3 regions of the Stappia quadratibracata genome follow, and region 3 is predicted to be linked to each of the others. Evidence: predicted binding sites of a transcription regulator. Region 3 holds the regulator's gene; each other region holds the start of a gene.
The links. Region 3 encodes PhoB, which activates phosphate uptake and scavenging genes when phosphate is short. Its sites were predicted from a motif close to TGTCATNNANCTGTCAT; they were not measured.
Positions count from the first base shown of each region.

Region 1: the regulator PhoB is predicted to act here: its motif matches at 4,703-4,719, upstream of H7H34_RS19665 (DUF2794 domain-containing protein).
Region 2: the regulator PhoB is predicted to act here: its motif matches at 1,913-1,929, upstream of phnC (phosphonate ABC transporter ATP-binding protein).

Region 1 covers NZ_JACMIA010000001.1:4,380,592-4,387,726, reverse strand. The annotation lists gene H7H34_RS19695 (TRAP transporter large permease) at 1-659, opposite strand, end outside; gene H7H34_RS19690 (TRAP transporter small permease) at 656-1,174, opposite strand; gene H7H34_RS19685 (TRAP transporter substrate-binding protein) at 1,195-2,229, opposite strand; gene H7H34_RS19680 (TetR/AcrR family transcriptional regulator) at 2,366-2,989, opposite strand; gene H7H34_RS19675 (NAD(P)H-dependent oxidoreductase) at 3,090-3,668, shown strand; gene H7H34_RS19670 (GNAT family N-acetyltransferase) at 3,699-4,220, opposite strand; gene H7H34_RS19665 (DUF2794 domain-containing protein) at 4,742-5,140, shown strand; gene H7H34_RS19660 (S8 family peptidase) at 5,305-7,135, opposite strand, start outside.
Region 2 covers NZ_JACMIA010000001.1:3,775,606-3,782,740, forward strand. The annotation lists gene phnD (phosphonate ABC transporter substrate-binding protein) at 12-917, opposite strand; gene phnC (phosphonate ABC transporter ATP-binding protein) at 995-1,846, opposite strand; gene H7H34_RS16940 (DapH/DapD/GlmU-related protein) at 1,969-2,589, opposite strand; gene phnL (phosphonate C-P lyase system protein PhnL) at 2,600-3,331, opposite strand; gene phnK (phosphonate C-P lyase system protein PhnK) at 3,334-4,110, opposite strand; gene H7H34_RS16955 (alpha-D-ribose 1-methylphosphonate 5-phosphate C-P-lyase PhnJ) at 4,116-5,045, opposite strand; gene H7H34_RS16960 (carbon-phosphorus lyase complex subunit) at 5,042-6,160, opposite strand; gene phnH (phosphonate C-P lyase system protein PhnH) at 6,160-6,786, opposite strand; gene phnG (phosphonate C-P lyase system protein PhnG) at 6,786-7,135, opposite strand, start outside.
Region 3 covers NZ_JACMIA010000001.1:1,044,308-1,051,442, reverse strand. The annotation lists gene H7H34_RS04815 (Hsp33 family molecular chaperone) at 1-943, opposite strand, end outside; gene argF (ornithine carbamoyltransferase) at 952-1,884, opposite strand; gene H7H34_RS04805 (aspartate aminotransferase family protein) at 1,884-3,083, opposite strand; gene H7H34_RS04800 (GcrA family cell cycle regulator) at 3,582-4,124, shown strand; gene phoB (phosphate regulon transcriptional regulator PhoB) at 4,268-4,966, opposite strand; gene phoU (phosphate signaling complex protein PhoU) at 5,104-5,814, opposite strand; gene pstB (phosphate ABC transporter ATP-binding protein PstB) at 5,883-6,644, opposite strand; gene pstA (phosphate ABC transporter permease PstA) at 6,697-7,135, opposite strand, start outside.

The DNA.
Region 1 (7,135 bases), 3.3 Mb from region 3:
ACGCCGAGCACGTCGCGCCGGGTCAGCGGTTCGGCCTCGGTCGCCGGCGGGGCGAGCTCGGGATTGCGCCACACGGCGACCTGAACGGCGGCGAGATAGAACAGCAGGCCGACGATGCCCGGCACCACGCCGGCGATGAACAGTTTGCCGATGTCGGACTCGGTCAGCAGCCCGTAGATGATCAGAATCACCGAGGGCGGAATGAGAATGCCGAGCGTGCCGCCGGCGGCGATGGAGCCGGCGGCGAGGCTGTCGGCATAGCCGAAGCGGCGCATGGAAGGCATCGCCACCCGCGACATAGTGGCGGCGGTGGCGAGCGAGGAGCCGCAGACGGCGGAAAAGCCGCCGCAGGCGATCACCGAGGCCATGGCAAGGCCCCCGCGCATGCGCGCCGTCGCGTGGTTGGCGACCGCGTAGAGCCCGTGGGCGACGCCGGAGCGGGCCAGCACGTTGCCCATGAAGATGAACAGCGGCACCACCGAGAGCGAGTAGGCAAGGCCGGCGTCGAAGACCAGCGTGCCGGTCATGGCCAGGCTGGCGTCGAGCCCGCGCATCCAGGCAAAGCCGGCCATGCCGACCAGGGCCATGGCGAAGGCCACAGGCATCTTCAGGAAGATGAGGGCAAGCAGGACGGCGAAGCCGATCAGCGATTCCGTCATGTGGGATCCCGTCGTGAGACGTCCGGGCGAAGCGCCCGCAGGACGGCGGCAATGCAGGCGAGCGCGCAGCCCGCAGCGGCAAGGAAAGCGACCGGCGCCAGCGGCAGCGACAGGGAGTCGCTGACCGCGCCATCTTCGGCAAGCCGCTGTCCGTGCAGGAACAGCCGCCAGGAAAAGACGGCAAGGACCAGGGCCACCAGCAGGCCGGTAACCGGGCGCACGGCACGGGTGATACGCCCGCCCGCCGTCATGTCCATGAGGTCGACCTCGACATGTTCGCCGCGCGCGGTGGTCACCGGCAGGGCGAGGAAGACGAGCGAGGCGAGGAAGATCTCGGTCAGCTCATAGGCGCCGGCCAAAGGCGCGTTGAACCAGTAGCGGGCGACCACGTCGATGCAGGTGACGAGGGTGAGGGCGAGGAGCAGCGCGCCGGAGGCCACCGAGAGCAGCGTCTCCAGAGCATGGGCGAGGGACCGGCGCGGCGGCCGGCCCCCCTTGTCCGTTGTTGGCGACATAGGCGCAGCGTCCCGCCGGCTCAGAAGGAGATGCCGGTCTCGGCGCGCAGTTCGGCCAAAGCGGCAGCGCCGTCGAAGCCCTGCGCCTTGACCGCTTCGGCCCAGGCCGCCTCATGCTTGCCCGCGTGCTCGCGGATGGCGGCCAGCACGGCGTCGTTGGCCTCGTGCACCTCGATCTTGGTCTCGGCGACGAGCGCGATGCCGCCGGCATCGGCCGCATCCCACACCGCGCCGGCCTTTTCGGCGAAGGCGGCGCCCGAGAGCTTCTCGATGGCGGCCTTGTCGGCGTCGGAGATCTCGTCCCACTTGGCCTGGTTCATGACCAGGAACCAGGAGGTGTTGTAGATGCCGCCGGGGACCTTCAGCGTGTAGGAGAGATGATCGGCAAGGCGGAAGGCCTTGAGCGCCTCCATCGGGAAGGTGACGCCGTCGATGACGCCGCGCGAAAGCTTCTCGTAGACCTCGCCGGGGCCCATGAACTGGGTGACGACGCCGAGATCCTGCATCAGGTCGGCGATATAACCGCCCGGCGTGCGCAGCTTGAGGCCGGCGAAGTCCTCGGGCTTCTCGATCTTGCGCTGGTTGTTGTGAACCATGCCGGGGCCATGGGCGAAGACGGAGAGCAGCTTGACGCCCTCGTGCTCTGCCGCAGCATCCAGCGTGCCCGCATAGACCTTCCAGTAAGCCTTGGAGACCGAGACCGCATCATTGCCGAGGAAGGAGAACTGGCCGATGCGCGAGCGCAGGAACCGATCGTCCTGAGTGAAGGAATGCAGGCCGTAGGTGATGTCGGCAACGCCGTCGCGGGCCATGTCGTAATGGGCCGGGGGAGCGCCGAGCGGCTTGGCCAGCACGCGCACCTTGACGCGGCCTTCCGTCGCCTTCTCGACCTCGTCGGCCCAGGGCTTCATGGCGTTCTCGACCAGCGGGTGCTTGGGCGGCAGCCAGGACGACATGACCAGAGTGGTGTCGGCGCGGGCACCGGCAAGGCCGGCAACGAGGCTGCAAGCGAGCGCGGCAAGGCCGAACCCGGCGGATTTCACCGTGAAGCGCATGTTTTCCTCCCATGTTCCGGCCGGGCGAAGCCTGTTGCCGCCGGATATTAGTTTCAATTGCAACTTTTTCAGGAAACCGACGCGGCGTCAAGGCAGTTGCAACCCTGGGGCAGGCTATGCGGGACCGTCGGCCGGATCAAACATCCTGTGCCTCTGCCGCGCCGGTCGAAAGCCAGGCGGCGAGCAGGCCGTCGAACAGGGCGAGCTGCGCGTCCTCGCCGGCAAGGGTGCCGAGGCTGTGGCCGACGATCATGTGATAGAAGAACGCGAGCACGCCCTGGGCCAGAAGATCCGGGTCCGCACCGCGCACAAGGCGCCCTTCGCGCGACAGCCGGCGAAACCCCTCGAGCGCGCACTCTTCCATCGCCTGACAGACGCCGAGAAACAGCCGCGTCCACGGGCCGTCGCGCAGGGTCGACTGGACGAGATAGAGGCGGGCGAAGTCCGGATCGGAGCGGTAGAGCGCCAGCCAGGGGCGGAAGATGCCGGCAATGTAGTCGCGGGTCTCGCCGATCGGCGTGCGGGCCACATGGGCGCGCATGGCGACCTCAAGCTGCTCGAGATCGGCCGTGCGCGCGGCGATCAGCAGGCTGGTCTTGTCGGCGAAGTGGGCGAAGACCGTTGCCTTGGCAACGCCGGCTGCCTCGGCGATCGCATCGACGCTGGTCGCCTCGAACCCCTGGCCCGAGAAGAGGCGGGCCGCCTCGGCGAGGATCCTGTCACGGGTTTCGCGGGTGCGCTTCTGGGGCCGTCCGACCATGGTGTGCCTTCTTGTGGATTCATTTATTGACCGTGGTCATAAAATACGGCATCAATTCTTGACCGCGGTCAACTTTAGTCACGAAACAGGAAAGCCGACAATGGCGAAACGTATTCTCGTGCTGGACGGGCATCCGGGTCCGGACAGCCTGTGCGGGGCGCTGGCCGCCTCCTATGTCCAGGGCGCCACGCGCGCCGGACATCAGGTGAAGCTGCTGCGCCTGTCGCAGATGCAGTTCGACCCGGACATGGGGCCGGGTTTCAAGCCGGCAAAGGTGCTGGAGCCGTGCCTTGCCGAGGTGCAGGCGGCGATCACCTGGTGCGAGCATCTGGTGATCGTGCATCCGCTGTGGTGGGGATTGATGCCGGCCAAGCTGAAGGGGCTGATCGACCGGGTTCTGCTGCCCGGTTACGCCTTTCGCTACGAGCCCGGCCAGATGGTGCCGGCAAAGCTGCTGAAGGGGCGTTCGGCCGAAGTGCTGGTCACCTCCGACACGCCGCCATGGTACCTGCGCTTCCTGCTGTGGACGCCCGGCTTCCGGGCGATGCGCAAGCAGATCCTGGAGTTCTGCGGCTTTTCGCCCGTGCGCTTCCGCACCTTCGCGCCGGTGCAGGGCTCGGACGAGAAAAAGCGCAAGGGCTGGATCGAGAAGGCAGGAAAATACGGGGAGGTGGCCTGAGCGCGGCAGCAGCCCCTTGGGTCGAGGCGTTCAGTAACGCTCTTCGGGGAACCAGCCGAAGACCGTGAGATCGAGGGTCGTCTGGGCGATGCGCTCGCGGCTGGTCATCAGGATCTGGCCGCCGCGTCGCTGGTAGAAGCGGACCGCCTCGTCATTGTCCTTGAGCACCCGGATGGCAAGGCCGTCGAGACGGGCGCGGGTCAGGGCGGCGCGGGTGGCGGTGAACAGCTCGCTGCCGAAGCCGAGGCCCTGATGGTCCGGCCGGACATAGAGCTCGTAGATCTCGCCCTCGAAGGGCAGCTCGCGCATGCGGCTGCGGCCCCAGGTGGCATAGCCGGCGGGAATGCCGGCGACCTGCAGGATCTGGATCTGGACACCGCGCGACAAGGCGGTACGCCACCATTTCGGCCCGCGGCGGGAGATCATCCGCTCCAGTTCCAGGCCGTCGATGATACCCCGATAGGTCGACCGCCAGGCATCCTCGTGGATGGTGGCGAGCGCTTCGGCATCGTCGTGGCGCGCTGGGCGCAGGGCTGTCAGGCCGATACTCATGGAACCATGATAGCGCCCTTCGGCGGCGGACAAAAGCCGTTGCGCATGACCAGGTCACAGCCAGTCGTGCACGAGGTGGAAAACGCGGAGAAGCGGGGAGGGGAGCTGCAGAAACGGAAAAGGGCCGGCGTTGGAGCCGGCCCTTCCGGTTGCAGTCTCAGTCCTTGCGGACCGGGGAACATCTGCGACAAAACCCCGGGGGGCTGGGGGGCTGTTGCGTACCGAAGCCTTGTCGTCAGTTCCTTATGCAACGATGCGAATTTCGCCGGTCAAGATGGCACCGTCTGGGCTGCAATGGGGCGAAACTATGAAATCGACACGGGCCTCGAAAAAGGCCCGGCGAGGGGCCCCAGGGAGGCCGAAACGCCATGTTTTGCAAGGTCTTGGCAAGGTGCCTGGCGTGCTCCTGCGCCGGGCTGAATGCGCCTGCGCGCGCCCGCTCCGCCGCCGGGACTTGCAAAAGGCGAAGAGGGCGGCCCATCATGACAGGCGGATGACAGGGCGGCGAGGCAGAAGGCGCGATGAGCGAGTTCGATGAAGACGCATCCAGGGCCGGGGCGGAGCCGGCGCCGATCTCCGGCCTTGCGACTGCCCGCAGTCCCGGCGCACCGCCTGTCCCCGCGCTTGTTTCCTTTCATCGGCGCGAACTCGATCTGATCCTGCGGGTCTATGGCCACCGGGTGGCCTCGGGCGAATGGCGGGATTACGCCATCGACCACCTGAAGGACCGGGCGGTGTTCTCTGTCTTCCGCCGCAGCTCCGAAATGCCGCTGTTCCGCATCGAGAAAGTGCCGCGCAACGCCAAGCGGCAGGGCGCCTATGCCGTGGTCGGCACGGGCGGTGTGATCCTCAAGCGCGGCGGCGACCTTGCCCAGGTGCTCAAGGTCTTCGAGAAGAAGCGTCACCTCAGCCTGGTGTGAACCGGCGAGCAAAAGGCGCTGGCCGGACAGGTCGGCCCCAACTGACGAGGAAAAGGCGGAGGCCAGACAGGCTGGCCCCAACTGATGAGAAAAGGCGGAGGCCAGACAGGCTGGCCTCCGCAAGGAAGTGCCGCAGGGATTGCGAGCACGGAACCGTCGAACCTTCAGAACTTGTAGGACATGCGCGCGGCCAGGGCGTGCGACTGGGCGCGTGCCCGGTATTCGCCCGCATAGGTGAGCGTGCCGGACAGGCCGTTGGTCGCGGAATTGACCTCGACGCCGGCCGACAGGCGGGCGATGTCGCGACCGATTCCGTTGCCGGTGGCGGTGACGGGGGCGCCCAGCATGGTGGCGTTGCGGCGGTCGCCGAGCGAGCCGATGGCCCGGGCATAGGCAACGTCCATCACCGGGGCGACCGTTGCCACGGTGCCGAGCGCCATCGCGGGCGCGGCAACGCGCACACCCGCGCCGGCATCGAACTGGCTGGCATTTGCGGACGGAGCGGCAAGCGAGAAGACGCCGGCGCCGGTCTCGGTCGAGCTGCCCAGCCACTGATGCACGAGGCGGGCCTGCACATAGGGCTGCACGGTCGCGCCCATCGTCTCGAAGGTCATGCCGACGCGGGCATTCGACCAGGCGCCGACATCGACGGCGTTGCTCGATCCGGTAAAGGCGACGGCGCCGCCGGCGCCGGCAATGGCGTTGCGGGTGCGGCTCGTCTCGAAGCGGGTCAGGCCGCCGGCCGCGTCGGCGAAGAAGCCGCCGGCCGAGTAGCTGCCATAGGCCACCGCATGTAGGCCGGTCGCACGCGCGGTGTTGCCGCCGCCCTGGCTGTTGCCCGAGGTGAAGCCGATGCCGACACCGCCGCCGATGCCGTCGGCCAGCGTGACGTCGATACCGGTCAGCATGCCGCCGGTGCGGCTGATGCTGCCGGGGGAGCCGGCGTTTGCCGAGGTGCCGGAGAAGCTGCCGAGCATCGACCCCCACAGCCGGTAGCGGGCGGCTTCTCCGGGGGCGGCGCCATGGCTCGACAGGCTGACCGTGCCGGGCATGGCCTTGCCCGATCCGTGTGCGGCGGCCAGGTTCGAGATGGTGCCGGCGATCTGCGACAGGGTCGAGGCCTGGGCGGTCTGCGACTGGCTGAACACCGAGGCGGTGCTGCCCTCGCGCGTGGCGGTCAGGTTGGCAAGATCGAGAAGGCCCCAGCCGTATTCGCTGTCGATGCCCGGCGCGCCGACATCGCGCGAGGTCGCCAGCACCAGCTGCGCCAGCTCGGTGGCGGGCGCATCGGGGAACATCTCGCGGGCAATGGCGAGTGCCGCCGTCACATGCGGGGCGGCCATCGAGGTGCCCGACATGTTGACATAGCCGCCGGTGTTGGAGGTCGAGTAGATGCCGTCCGCATCCTGGTCGTCGCCGCCGCCCGGCGCCGACAGGCACCAGGTCATGGCAAGGCCGCAGCGGTTGGAATAGTCGGCGAGCGTGCCGTCGCGCCCGACGGCCGCGACCGACAGCCAGTTGGCCCGCAGCTCGGGGAAGATGTGCGGCAGGCCGGGCTCCAGCGCAACGCTCGGGAAGCCGTCGTTGCCGTTGGCCCAGACCAGCACCGCGCCCTGGTCGACGACGCGCTGGAAGGTCGCCATCATCTGCGGGCGTTCGTTCAGGAAGTAGGTGCGGACCGTCTCGAGGTCGCTGCCGCCCTCCGGCATCATCGGGTCGGAGCCCCAGGAGTTGTTGAAGAACTCGATGCCCTGGTCGAGGCCGTAGGAAATGGCCGAGGCGGCGATGCTGTCGAGACGGGTCTCGTCGATGTCGCCGGTCGGGCCGGACAGCTGCAGCGAGGTCACCTGCGCGCCGGGGGCGACGCCGACCATGCCGACGCCGTTGGCGAGCGCGGCGATGGTGCCGGCGACATGGGTGCCGTGGCCGACGACATCGCCGTCGGACGGGCCGAGCGTGTGGCCGCTGAAGGACTGCGGGGTGACGTTGGGCTCA
Region 2 (7,135 bases), 2.7 Mb from region 3:
AGATCAGTCGATCAGTTGCTCTTGGCCTTGCGGACCGCGATGATCGACTCGTAGGCATCGTGGGTGATCGGGGCGAAGCCCGCGGTCTCGCCGGCGGCCACGTTGTAGGCGCACTCCGGATCCTTGCCGTGCAGGTCCTTCAGGAGCTGCGTGACCTTCTCCTTGACGTCGGCTGGCAGGGCGCGGCGCAGGACGACCGGGCCTTCCGGGATCGGCTTCGAGCGCCAGATCTCGACCAGGTCATTCATATCGACGAGACCGGCATCGACCGCCTTGCGAAGGGCGCCGGAATTGTAGCCGTCGATCCACTCGCCCTGGCCGTCGGCCCAGGTCACGCCACCGTCGACATCGCTGTTCTTCACGGCAACGATGGTCTGCTCATGACCGCCGGTGAAGACCACTTCGCCGAAATATGCGCCGTTTTCCATGGAAGCGCCGGTCTGCTGCGGGATCTCGATGGACGGGATCAGGTAGCCGGAGGTCGAGTTCGGGTCACCGAAACCGAACTTCTTGCCCTTCATGTCGGCCAGCGAGGTGATGCCGCTGTCCTTGCGAGCAAAACCGATGGAGTGATACGAGAACGAGCCGTCGAGGTTGGTCTTGACCAGCACGACGTCGACCGCTTCCGGATCGGTCAGGTAGGTCTTCGCGTAGCCCGAAGCGCCGAGCCAGGCCAGGTCGATGGAGCCGCCGAGCAGGCCCTGGATCACGCCGTCATAGTCGGCCGGGGTGAAGATCTTGGTCTCGACGCCGAGCAGGTCCTGCACATAGGAGCGCAGGCACTCGTTGGAGGCCAGGCGGTCCTGGGCGTTCTCGCCGCCGAGAACGCCGATGCGGAACTCGGTGATCTCCTGCGCCGTTGCACCGACAGACATGGTCGCGACCGCAGTGGCGGCCAAGAGAAGCTTCCTGAGCATATGACGTCTCCTGAAAGAGGTCGTTTGGTGTTCGTTGCGTGTGACCGCGCGCGGAGAGCCGCGCCGGATCCTGCGGCTCAGGCGGAGGCGGAGGCCGTCCGCAGCATGGCCGGGGATGGGGAGACCACCGCAGCCGGCATCGGCGTGGCGGTGATGCTGGTCGAGGTGATGGCCTCGGAGATTTCGTTGCCCTCGCCATCGGTGCCGTAGATCTCGCGCACCGCTTCGGCTGTCAGCTCATTCGCGGTGCCGTCGAACACGACCCGCCCCAGCGACATGCCGATGATCCGCTCGCAATAGGTGCGCGCGGTGTCCAGCGTGTGCAGGTTGGTAATGACGGTGATCCCTTCGCGCTCGTTGATGTCCTTGAGCGCGTCCATGACGATCTTGGCATTCAGCGGGTCGAGCGAAGCGATGGGCTCGTCAGCAAGCAGCACCTTCGGCGATTGCATCAGCGCGCGGGCAATCGCCACACGCTGCTGCTGGCCACCCGACAGGGCCTCGGCCCGCTTCAGCGCATGCTCGGCCACGCCCAGCCGCTCCAGGATGTCGATGGCGCGCAGGATGTCGGCCTTGGGAAACAGGTTGAACACGGTCGAAAGCGTCGAGCGGGCATTCAGCGTGCCATGCAGCACGTTGGACACGACGTCGAGGCGAGGCACGAGGTTGAACTGCTGAAACACCATCGCGCAGTCGCGCCGCCACGAGCGCAAAGCGGATCCCGACAGCGCCGAAACCTCGGTATCGCGGAACAGGATCCGTCCGCCATTCGGATCGACCAGCCGGTTGAGCATCCGCAGCAAGGTGGACTTGCCGGCACCCGAACGGCCGATGACACCGACCATCTGTCCGTCCGGAATGTCCAGCGTCACGCCATCCACCGCGGTCAGCAATCCGAACTTTCGCGTCACACCGTCGAGCTTGAACATTTGCGCCTCAATCCTGATGATTGAAGCTTGCGTATCCTGTATAGATGACAGGGAATCTGCGGTTTTATGACAATTCCCTGACGTTTCCCGGCTCCGAAAAAGCAATGCGCCGGCTTATGACTTCACTGAATTGCCTCGTAACGGTCCAGAAACGCCTGAGGATCGAGATTTCGAAAGTCTTCGAGCGTTTCGCGCAAGCGTTCATGGCTCCAGTCCCACCAGGCAAGCGCCTGCATGCGCGCCACGACATCCGCCGGAAAGCGCTCCCGGATCAACCGCGCGGGAACGCCGCCGACAATGGTGTACGGCGCGACATCGCGCGACACGACGGCCCCCGATCCGATCACCGCGCCATCGCCGACCGACACGCCGGGCAGGATGGTGGCACCGTGGCCGATCCAGGTGTCGTGACCGATCCGGACCCGCAGCGCACGGCGCCGCCGGAAGAAGTCGGCCTCCTGCTCGGCATCGTCCCAATAGTCGTTCGCGCGATAGGTGAAATGGTGCAGCGTTGCCCGCTCCATCGGATGATGGGTGGCATTGATCCGCACGCAGGCGGCGATGTTCGCGAACTTGCCGATCTCCGCGTTCCAGATCATCGCGTCGCGCATCACATAGGAATAATCATCCATGCGGGTCTCGCTGATGCTGACCCGCGCATCCACCTCGGTGTAGCGGCCGAACTCGCAGTCGCTGACCTCGGCGGTCGGATGGATGAACGGAGTTTCGGAAAGTCGTGCCATGCCCCGCCCCTCAGGCTGCGCGCGCCGGCGCGAAGCCGCGCACGTCGATGATCCGGTCTGCGACAGCCTCGCGCACTTCCTCGTCGTGGAAGATGCCGATCTGCGCGACGCCCTGCGCCTTCTTCTGAGCGATCATCTCGATCACCACGCGCCGGTTGGCCGCATCGAGCGAGGCGGTCGGCTCGTCGAGCAGCAACACCGGGTGATCGGTGATGAAGCCGCGGGCGATGTTCACGCGCTGCTGCTCGCCCCCGGAAAAGGTCGCGGGCGGCAGCTGCCAGAGACGCTGCGGCAGGTTGAGCCGTTCGAGCGTTTGAGCTGCCCGCTCCCGCGCGGTGGCTGCGTCGATGCCGCGCGCAACCAGCGGCTCGGCGACCACGTCGATTGCCGCAACGCGCGGAACGGTGCGCAGGAACTGGCTGACATAGCCGAGGGTCTCGCGGCGGATGGCCAGCACCAGCCGCGGCGAGGCCGCAACCAGATCGACCATCGCCTCGCCGTGGCGGATCAGGATCTCGCCGCCCGTTGCGGCATAGTTGCCATAGAGCATCTTGAGGATGGAGCTCTTGCCGGCGCCCGACGGGCCGCCGAGCACGACGCATTCTCCGGCATGCACCTCGAAGGACGCACCCTCCACCACCGGCAGTTCGAGACCGCCCTGCAGGTGCATGCAGAAGGACTTGGACAGGGCACTTGCCCGCACGGCGACGGTGCCGGCTTCGCGGCTGACGAGATCGGACATGGTCACACCTGCAGAATGGAAGAGACGAGAAGCTGGGTGTAGGGCGCCTGCGGATCGTCGAGCACCCGGTCGGTCAGTCCTTCCTCGACCACCCGGCCATCCTTCATCACGATCATCCGGTGCGACAGCAGCCGGGCGACCGCGAGATCGTGGGTGACGACGATGGCAGCAAGTCCGAGGTCGTTGACGAGACCACGCAGCAGATCGAGCAGACGCGCCTGCACCGACACGTCGAGCCCACCGGTCGGCTCGTCCATGAACACGAGGCGCGGGCCAGTCACGAGGTTTCGGGCGATCTGCAGCCGCTGGCGCATGCCGCCGGAAAAGGCGCGCGGCTGATCGTCGATGCGGTCGGCGGCGATCTCCACCCGCGACAGCCAGTGGGTGGCGGTGTCGCGAATGCGGCCGTAGTGGCGCTCGCCGACGGCCATCAGCCGCTCGCCGACATTGGCGCCGGCCGACACGGTCATGCGCAGCCCGTCCGCCGGGTTCTGGTGCACGAAGCCCCAGTCCGTGCGCATCAAGAGGCGCCGTTCGGCCTCGCTCATCCGGTAGAGATCGCGGCTCTCGCCGTCCCGCATGCGGTAGCTGACGCTGCCCGCACTTGGCTCCAGCCGTGTCGAGATGCAGTTGAGTAGCGTCGTCTTGCCCGAGCCGCTCTCACCGACGATGGCCAGCACCTCGCCCGGGTAGACCTCGAACGAGACATCCCGGCAGCCGACCCGCTCACCGTAATAGCGCGACAGTCCCGCAACGCTCAGCAGCGGCGTTTCATCCAGCATCGTCATCGCGCCGTCTCCCCTTCGCCCTTGCCATGGCCCGAATAGGCCTCGTCCGGCGACATACTGCCGCGATGGCCGGCCGCGCGGCGGTCCTCGCAATGGTCGGTATCCGAGCAAACGAACATCCGCCCGCCGCGGTCGTCGAGGATCACCTCGTCGAGATAGACGCCCTCCGCGCCGCACAGAGCGCAGGGCTCGTCGAATGTCTGGATCTCGAAGGGATGGTCCTCGAAATCGAGGCTCACCACCCTTGTGTGCGGCGGAATGGCGTAGATCCGCTTCTCTCGGCCCGCGCCGAACAGCTGCAGCGCCTCGCTCATGTCCATCTTCGGGTTGTCGAACTTGGGCGTCGGCGAGGGATCCATCACATAGCGACCAGACACCAGCACCGGATAGGCATAGGTGGTCGCGATATGGCCGTGACGGGCGATATCCTCGTACAGCTTGACGTGCATCAGGCCGTATTCCTCGAGCGCATGCATCTTGCGCGTCTCGGTCTCGCGCGGTTCCAGGAAGCGCAGCGGCTCGGGGATCGGCACCTGGTAGACCAGCACCTGTCCGGCCTGCAGCTTCTCTTCCGGGATGCGGTGGCGCGTCTGGATGATCGTCGCCTCGCGCGTTTTCGTGGTCACCGCGACGCTGGCCACCTTCTGGAAGAACGCACGGATCGACACCGCATTGGTGGTGTCGTCCGCCCCCTGGTCGATGACCTTCAGGACGTCCTGCGGCCCGAGGATCGAGGCAGTCACCTGCACGCCGCCGGTGCCCCAGCCATAAGGCATGGGCATCTCGCGACTGGCAAAGGGCACCTGGTATCCGGGAATGGCGATGGCCTTGAGAATGGCCCGGCGGATCATCCGCTTCGTCTGCTCGTCCAGATAGGCGAAGTTGTAGGTGGCGAGGTCGTCGCCGAGTGCGGTTGCAGCGCTCATTCGGCAGCCTCCTGCGTGTCGCTTTCACGTGTCTGCCGCGCCTCGAACTCGGCCCGCATCCGGCGGACGAGATCCAGCTCCGCCTGGAAGTCGACATAGTGCGGCAGTTTCAGATGCTCGACGAAGCCCGTCGCCTGGACGTTGTCGGCATGGGAGATGACGAATTCCTCGTCCTGCGCCGGGGCAACGCGGTCCTCGCCCAGCTCGCCGGCGCGCAGCGACCGGTCGACGAGTGCCATCGCCATCGCCTTGCGCTCCGACTGGCCAAACACCAGGCCATAGCCGCGGGTGAACTGCGGCGGCAGTTTCGCCGAGCCGGCGAACTGGTTGACCATCTGGCATTCGGTCACGCGGATGCGGCCGAGCGAGACGGCAAAACCGAGCTCGGGCACGTCGATCTCTACCTCAACCTCGCCGATGCGGATCTCGCCGGCGAAGGGGTGCGTGCGCCCGTAGCCGCGCTGGGTGGAATAGCCGAGAGCCAGCAGAAAGCCCTCATCGCCGCGCGCAAGAGCCTGAAGGCGCAGATCGCGCGCCATCGGAAACTCCATCGGCTCGCGCGTCAGGTCGCCGGAGGGTTCCTGAGGCATCTCGGCCGGGTCTTCCGAATAGGCCCGCTCGATCAGGTCTTCCTGCGCCAGAATGTCGGCGACGCGGGTCAGCGGCTCGCCTTCGCTTTCGCGCGCCGGGGCCGGCGCCACCGTCTCGTCGCCGGCAAGGGCAGGATCGAGCAGGCGATGCGTGTAGTCGAAGGTCGGACCGAGAACCTGTCCCCCGGGCAAATCCTTGTAGGTGGCCGAAACCCGCCGCTCGGCAACCATCTCGCCGGTCTCGACCGGCAGCGAGGCACCGAAGCGCGGCAGGGTCGTGCGATAGGCGCGCAGCAGGAAGATCGCTTCGATCATGTCGCCCCGCGCCTGCTTGACGGCCAGCGCGGCAAGCTCAGGCGCGTAGAGGGAGGCTTCCGCCATCACCCGGTCGACGGCCAGCGCCAGCTGCTCGACGAGCTGTTCGACGGTGATCGAGGGAAGGGACCGGTCGCCGCGGCGACGGTCGGCCAGCATCTTGTGGGCGTTGGCAATGGCCGCCTCGCCGCCCTTGACTGCGACATACATCAGCCCGCCTCCGTCTCGTTGGCATGGGATACGACCGTGCTGCGCGGCAGCGCCATCATGCGCAGCCCCGCGACGAGCACGACATCGACACCGCGCGGAAAGAGCGCCCGGTTCGCGGCGCGTTGAGCCACGAAATCTTCCGGCAGACCGACCGGCCCCACGATCCGCTGACCGTCGATGCCGGGCCCCTCCAGCATCAGGCGCACGCCGCCCTCCAGCGCCTCCACCTCGACCACCAGCGTCGTCGAGCGGTCGGGATATTCCTGCGTTCCGACGGCAAAGGCGTCCATTGCCGGCATGTTCGCGCCCCTTGCGAAGGCGAAAGCGGACCTTTCGGCCCCCAGCACCACCGGCGCACCGCACTGGAAGGACAGCCAGGCCCGCACGCTCTCGCTGTCGGCCCCTTCGCCGAGCCAGACCGGCGTATCGGGATCGCACATCGCCAGCGCCACTGCCCCGGAGCCCTGCCCCAGCGGCGCGGGCGGCGCGATGGAGACGGGAAGATCATGAACGGTGCCGGGGCGGGCCATCGCATCCATCAGGGCGCGAAAGACGGCCTGCGCCTCGAAAACCGGACCGTTGAAGCCGCCGGAGACGGCAACCGTGGAAAGAAGGGCTTCGGACATCAGTCGTCTCCCCGGACCATTGTGAAGAAGTCGACGCGGGTGGCCGCCGCCTCGCGCTTGACGCGGGAGATCTCGCCCGCACGGGCCGCTGCCAGCGGCGCCAACACGTGCGCCTCGATGTCGTCGCGGCGCGCGCCGTCGCTCCACATGGCAGCAAGCACCGCAGAAAGGCGCGCCTTTGCCCTGTCCTGTCCCAGCGCATAGGCGTGGCCGACGGTGCCGCCGGCGAGCCGGACGGTGGCCCGCGTCACCGCCGCCTCTCCAAGGTTGAAGGGGGCACCGTCGCCGCCGATGCGGCCGCGCACCATGACCAGCCCGATCTCGGGTCCGCGCACCGGCATCGCCTCCG
Region 3 (7,135 bases):
AGGTCACCTCGATGCGGCCCTCGACGGTCATGTCGTCGCGCTCTTCGGTGGTGAAGCCCTTCAGCATGCCCCGGATGCGCTCGTCCGAGCAGCGGCAGCGGTCGGCAAGCGGCTGGGGCGAGAAGATGCGCACGCCGCGCTCGTGGAACAGGCGGAACAGCAGCCGCTCGGCCGTCATGTCCGGGTCGCCGAGTTCGTCGTCGCGCAGGGTCTCGACCAGGGCGCGGGCCTCGCGCCAGGCGTCGTCTTCCTCGAACTCGTGCTCCAGCGCGCCTTCCGGCGCATCGCCCGGCGGCAGGTCGGCCTGGCGCATGCGCTCCGGCGCCTCGGGCAGGAACTGGGCGAGCACACCGCCGGCAAGCCAGGAATGGCGCGGAGTTTCCCCGGCGCGGCGATCCAGCACCTCGCCGACAGCAAGGCGAACCACGGTCGGGATCTGCTCGGACTGGGCGAAGTAGCGATGCGCCACCTCTTCCATCGTGATGCCGTCCAGCGCGACGATACCCTGGTAGCGGTTCATCGCCGCGCCCTGGTCGACCGTCATGGCCAGGTGACCGTTGCCGAGCAGCGAGGGGGTGTCGGTGCGCCCGGCCGCCTCGGCCGCCGCAACCGCCTCGGCATCGAACTGGGCGCAGGCGCGCAAACCGTCCGGCGTCTGGAAATCGACGACCAGCATGGAAACCGGGCCGTCGGTCGTCGTCTGCAGGGTGAAGCGTCCGTCGAACTTCAGCGAAGTGCCGAGCAGCGCCACCAGCGTGGCCGCCTCACCCAGAAGGCGCGAGACCGGCGCCGGATAGGCGTGGCGCTCGAGAATGCGGTCGAGAACCGGGCCGAGCATCACGGCGCGGCCGCGCACGTCCAGAGGCTCCACTGCGAAGGGAAGCACGGCATCGCGACCGGCCGGGGTGACGCCCAGCCGCTCCAGTTCGTCCTGAACGCTCATGTCGGGTCCTATGCGTCCTGCAGGGCTCCGAAGCACCAGGCAAGGATGCCCTTTTGTGCATGGAGCCGGTTTTCCGCCTCGTCGAAGACGACGGACTGCGGTCCGTCCATCACCTCCGAGGTCACCTCCTCGCCGCGATGGGCGGGCAGGCAATGCATGAAGATGGCTTCGCGGTCGGCTTCCGCCATCAGGCGGTCGTTGACCTGATACGGGCTCAGCAGGTTGTGGCGATCGCCATCATCGTCGCCCATAGAGACCCAGCAGTCGGTGACGACGCAGTCGACGCCCTTAACGGCCTCGAACGGATCGTCGGTGATGCGGATCTCGGCACCGGCCTTGCGGGCGGCGGCGATGAGCTCGGCCGGCGGCGCCAGCTGCGAGGGGGTGGCGATGTTGAGCGCGAAGTCGAGCTTGGCCGCAGCATGCACCCAGGACGCCAGCACGTTGTTGCTGTCGCCGGTCCAGGCGACGCTGCGCCCGGCGATGCTGCCCTTGTGCTCCTCGAAGGTCAGCACGTCGGCCATGATCTGGCACGGGTGGGTGCGCTTGGTCAGGCCGTTGATGACCGGCACGGTGGCGTACTCGGCCAGCTCCGTCAGTGCATCGTGATCGAGGATGCGGATCATGATCGCGTCGACATAGCGCGACAGGACGCGGGCCGTATCGGCGATGGTCTCGCCGCGGCCGAGCTGCATCTCGGCACCGGTCAGCATCAAGGTCTCGCCGCCGAGCTCGCGCATGCCCACGTCGAAGGAGATGCGGGTACGGGTCGAGGGCTGCTCGAACACCATGGCCAGAACGCGGCCGGCGAGCGGGCCGCCGCCCGACACGCGGACGGGGCCGCGCGCCTGCTTGATGCGGCGGCTGCCGTCCAGGATGAAGCGCAGCTCGCTGGCATCGACGTCGGTCAGGTCGAGGAAATGGCGCGGCTGGATGGTCATTACTCTGCAGCTCCCCGCTCGAGCCCGGCTTCCATGGCGGTAGCGGCCTGATCGATCCGCGACACGGCCTCCTCGATCTCCGCCTCGGTGATGGTCAGCGGCGGCATGATACGCAGGACGTTGTCGCCCGCGCCCACGGCCAGCACGCCGGCCTCGCGGAAATGCGACAGCAGCTCGGTGTTGGTGACCCGGCACTTCAGGCCGAGCATGAGGCCCTTGCCGCGGATCTCCTCGAAGATCGCGGGATGACCGTCGACGACGGCGGCCAGCTTCTGCTTCAGGAGCAGGCCCTTTTTCTGGACGCTGTCGAGGAAACCGTCGGCCAGCACCACGTCGAGCACGGCATTGCCGACCGCCATGGCCAGCGGATTGCCGCCATAGGTGGTGCCATGCGTGCCCGGCTTCATACCGGAGGCCGCTTCCTCGGTCGCAAGGCACGCGCCGAGCGGGAAACCGCCGCCGATGCCCTTGGCCACGGCCATGATGTCCGGGGTGATGCCCGCCCATTCATGCGCGAAGAGCTTGCCGGTACGCCCGACGCCGGTCTGCACCTCGTCGAGGATCAGCAGGATGCCCTTGTCGTCGCACAGGCGGCGCAGCTCGCGCAGGTACTCGGTCGGCACCGGGCGGATGCCGCCCTCGCCCTGGATCGGCTCGATCAGCAGGCCTGCGGTGGTATCGCCGATGGCGGCAAGCAACGCCTCATGGTCGCCGAACGGCACCTGGACGAAGCCCGGAGCCTTGGGACCGAAGCCTTCCAGATACTTCTCCTGCCCGCCGGCGGCGATGGTCGCCAGCGTACGGCCATGGAAGGCACCCTCAAAGGTGATGATGTCGACCCGCTCCGGCTCGCCCTTCGCATAGAAGTAGCGCCGCGCGGTCTTGATCGCGCATTCCAGCGCCTCGGCGCCGGAGTTGGTGCAGAACACCCGGTCGGCAAAGGTCGCCTGGGCCAGCTTGCGCGCGAACGCTTCCTGCCCCTCGATGGCATAGACGTTGGACACGTGCCACAGCTTGTCGGCCTGGTCCTTCAGTGCCTTGACGAGACCGGGATGGGAATGTCCGAGCGAATTGACGGCGATGCCGGCGGCGCAGTCGAGAAAGCGTCGGCCATCGGAAGTCTCCAGCCACACACCCTCGCCACGCACGAACTCCAGGTTCGCGCGGCTGTAGGTCTGATAGAGAGATGAGCCTTCCATGTCCTTACCTGCTCCCATTGACCGGCTGTCCTGCCGGGGAGATGCCTTGGCGGAGCGAGCCGCCTTCGATCCCCTCGCCTGCTGTCGGAACGCTGCCGTCATGCCGCCGCAAAGAGCGGCAAGAACCGCCGACAGGCATCGCCGAAAGCAATTATGCCGCCCACGAGAGGCGGCACGGCGAGGAAGCCCCGTTATACACCGGGAGAGCGCGGGAAAGTCAACGGAATTGGCTATGCGCGCCGCTCGGGCGCTGGCAGGACCAAAGTCGCCGGAAACGGCCTTTTCTGGGGAAAACCGTATCAATCCCCAGGTGAATCGCCCCCTCACCTTGAACCGCAAACCCGGCATATTGTAGCTTTGCAGTCAAGAAATACGAGATCTCGTGTATCCGACTCACAATAGCCTCAAAATCCGGCAATGAGCGGGGCACCCTCACGGTGTGCCGATAACCTTTTATTAACCAGATGTCGGGGCCCGATCAAACACGGAGTTGAGCGCATGTCCTGGACAAGCGAACGCGTCGACCTTCTCAAAAAGCTCTGGACCGACGGGCTGAGCGCCAGCCAGATCGCTGCAGAACTGGGCGGCGTGACCCGCAATGCGGTGATCGGCAAGGTCCACCGCCTCGGCCTGTCGGGACGCGCCAAGGCGGCGGCTCCCGCGCAGAAGGCGCGCACCAAGCCGGCCAAGGGCGGCGCGGAGGAAGCGGCACAGGCCGCGACCCAGCAGCAGGGCGGCAATGCCCCCTCGGCACCGCAGACGGTGGGCGCCACCGCGCTGAAGATCGAGACCGCTCCGGTCGCGGCTCCCGCGCCGCAGGCCAAGCCGGTTGCCGAGCTGGTGCCGATCGCCAAGCGCGCGACGATCCTGACCTTGACCGAGCGGACCTGCAAATGGCCGATCGGCGACCCGACCAAGGAAGACTTCTACTTCTGCGGCCACCCGTCGAACCCGGGCGTTCCCTACTGCACCTATCATTGCCGCATCGCCTACCAGCCGGCGAGCGACCGCCGCCGCGACCGCAACGTCGCCAACGGCTGAGGCAACGCCCCGGCCCGTTTCCGGGGGCGCAGTTACGAGAAAGGCCCGCCTGCGGTATCCGCGGCGGGCCTTTTCGCATTCTGGTGCCGGTTCGCAGATAGACGGCGCGACAGCCGCTCAGGCGTTTCCGCTAGCTGCGGGTTTCAGGAGGCGGCGGCGAACTGGTCGTTGAAGGCATAGCCGGCGCCGCGCACGGTGCGGATCGGATCCGGCACCTTGCCGCGGTTGATGGCCTTGCGCAGGCGCCCGACATGCACGTCGACCGTGCGCTCGTCGACATAGACGTCATGGCCCCAGACGCCGTCGAGCAGCTGCTCGCGCGAGAAGACGCGCCCCGGCGAGGTCATCAGGAACTCCAGCAGGCGAAACTCGGTCGGGCCGAGATGGATCTCGCGGCCCGAGCGGCGCACCCGGTGGGTCTCCCGGTCGAGTTCCAGATCCCCCGCGCGCAGCAGCGAGGAGACGACCTCCGGCTTTGCCCGGCGCAGCATCGCGCGCACCCGCGCCATCAGCTCCGGGATCGAGAACGGCTTCACCACATAGTCGTCGGCACCGGTGGCAAGGCCGCGGATGCGCTCCTGTTCCTCGCCGCGGGCGGTGAGCATGATCACCGGCAGACGTTCCGTCTCGGCACGCGAGCGCAGGCGGCGGCACAGTTCGATGCCGGACAGACCCGGCAGCATCCAGTCGAGAAGCAGCAGGTCCGGCTGGCTCTCGCGCAGGAGAAGATCGGCCTCGTCGCCGCGCATGCAGGTCTCGACCGTGTAGCCCTCGGCCTCGAGATTGTAGCGCAGCATCATGATGAGAGGCTCTTCGTCCTCGACAATAAGGACCTTCGGCATGTCGGATACCCTTGTCCAATCGACCCGGCCGGGAGGCATCGGCGCGGCTTTTCGCTCGCGCCGCCTTGCCGGCTCTCGTTGTCAGCGGCGGCGGACGGCAGGGCCGTCCGCGCCATCGTCAGGTTGCCAGGGCGTCCTCAGGACGCGGTATCGGTCTCGATGCCGGTCTCGTCGACCTTCTGACGCTCGTCGGTCGGCAGCACGCCGGTCGACATGTACATGACGTTCTCGGCGATGTTGGTTGCATGGTCGCCGATGCGCTCGATGTTCTTGGCGCAGAACAGCAGATGGGCGCAGACCGAGATCTGCCGCGGATCCTCCATCATGTAGGTGAGGAGTTCGCGGAAGATCGAAGTGTAGAGCGCGTCGACCTCGTCGTCGCGGTCGCGCACGGAGGCCGCCGCCACGCCGTCCCGGCCGGCATAGGCATCCAGCACATCCTTGAGCTGGCTCTGGGCGAGCTCGGTCATGTGCTCCACGCCGAGGGCGAACTTCTTGGAGTCGAAGGTACCCTCGATGGCGATGACGCGCTTGGCGACGTTCTTGGCGAGATCGCCGACGCGCTCAAGGTCGTTGGAGATGCGCATCGCCGAGATCACGTCGCGCAGGTCGCTGGCGACCGGCTGACGGCGGGCGATGATCAGGATCGCCTGCTCCTCGATCTCGAACTGCAGGGCATCGACCCGCTTGTCCTGTGCGATCACGCGGCGGGCAAGCTCCTTGTCCATGCGCACCAGGGCCTGCACGGAATCGTTCAGCATCATCTCGGCGAGGCCGCCCATCTCCGACACCCGGCCGGCGACTTCCTTCAGCTCCTCGTCGAACGACGAAACGGTATGTTGGCTCATGTCTCTTCTCCATTCGGGGCGCGGCAAGGTGCACGCGTCATCCCGTCTGTTCCCGCGGCTGGTCCAGACTAGCCGAAGCGGCCGGTGATGTAGTCCTGGGTGCGCTTGTCCCGGGGGTTGGTGAAGATGTCGTTCGTCGCCCCTTCCTCGACTAGGTTGCCGAGGTGGAAGAAGGCCGTGCGCTGCGAGACGCGGGCGGCCTGCTGCATGGAGTGGGTGACGATGACGATCGTGTAGTTCTCGCGCAGCTCGTCGATCAGCTCCTCCACCTTGGCGGTGGCGATGGGATCGAGGGCCGAGCAGGGCTCGTCCATCAGGATCACTTCCGGGCTGACGGCGATGGCGCGGGCAATGCACAGGCGCTGCTGCTGGCCGCCGGACAGGCCGGTGCCCGGCTCGTCGAGGCGGTCCTTCACCTCGTTCCACAGGCCGGCCTTCTGCAGGCTGGAGGCGACGATCTCCTCCAGCGCCGCCTTGTTGCGGGCCAGGCCATGGATGCGCGGGCCGTAGGCGATGTTGTCGAAGATCGACTTGGGGAACGGGTTCGGCTTCTGGAACACCATGCCGACCTTGGCGCGCAGCTGCACGGGGTCGACCTTGGGATCGTAGATGTCCTCTCCGTCGATCAGGATGTTGCCCTCGACGCGGCAGACGTCGATCGTGTCGTTCATCCGGTTGATGCAGCGAAGGAAGGTCGACTTGCCGCAGCCCGACGGGCCGATGAAGGCGGTGACCGTCTTCTCCTCGATGCGGATGCTCACATCCTTGATGGCGTGGGTGTCGCCGTAGAAGACCTGGACCTTCTCGGCTGAAATCTTGGCCTCGTTCATGGCGGCGACTTTCTCAGGCTTGGTCATTTGGTTCATGGCTTGGAAAGCCCCCTTACCAGCGACGCTCGAAACGACGGCGCAGGATGATCGCGACGATGTTCATGGTCATGAGGAACAGCAGCAGGACGATGATGCCGCCCCATGCCCGCTCGTAGAAGGCCGGGTCCGCGCGCTTGGCCCACTCGTAGATCTGGGCCGGCATGGCCGAGTTCGGATCGAGGAAGCCGGAGGCGAGGCTGCCGGGGTAGTTGGAAGCGATGAAGCCGACCATGCCGATGAGCAGCAGCGGCGCGGTCTCGCCGAGTGCCTGGGCAAGGCCGATGATGGTGCCGGTGAGGATGCCGGGTGCGGCCAGCGGCAGCACATGGTGGAACACCGACTGCATCTTGGAGGCGCCGACACCCAGCGCTGCATCGCGGATCGACGGCGGCACCGCCTTCAGCGAGGCACGCGTCGAGATGATGATGGTCGGCAGCGTCATCAGCGTCAGG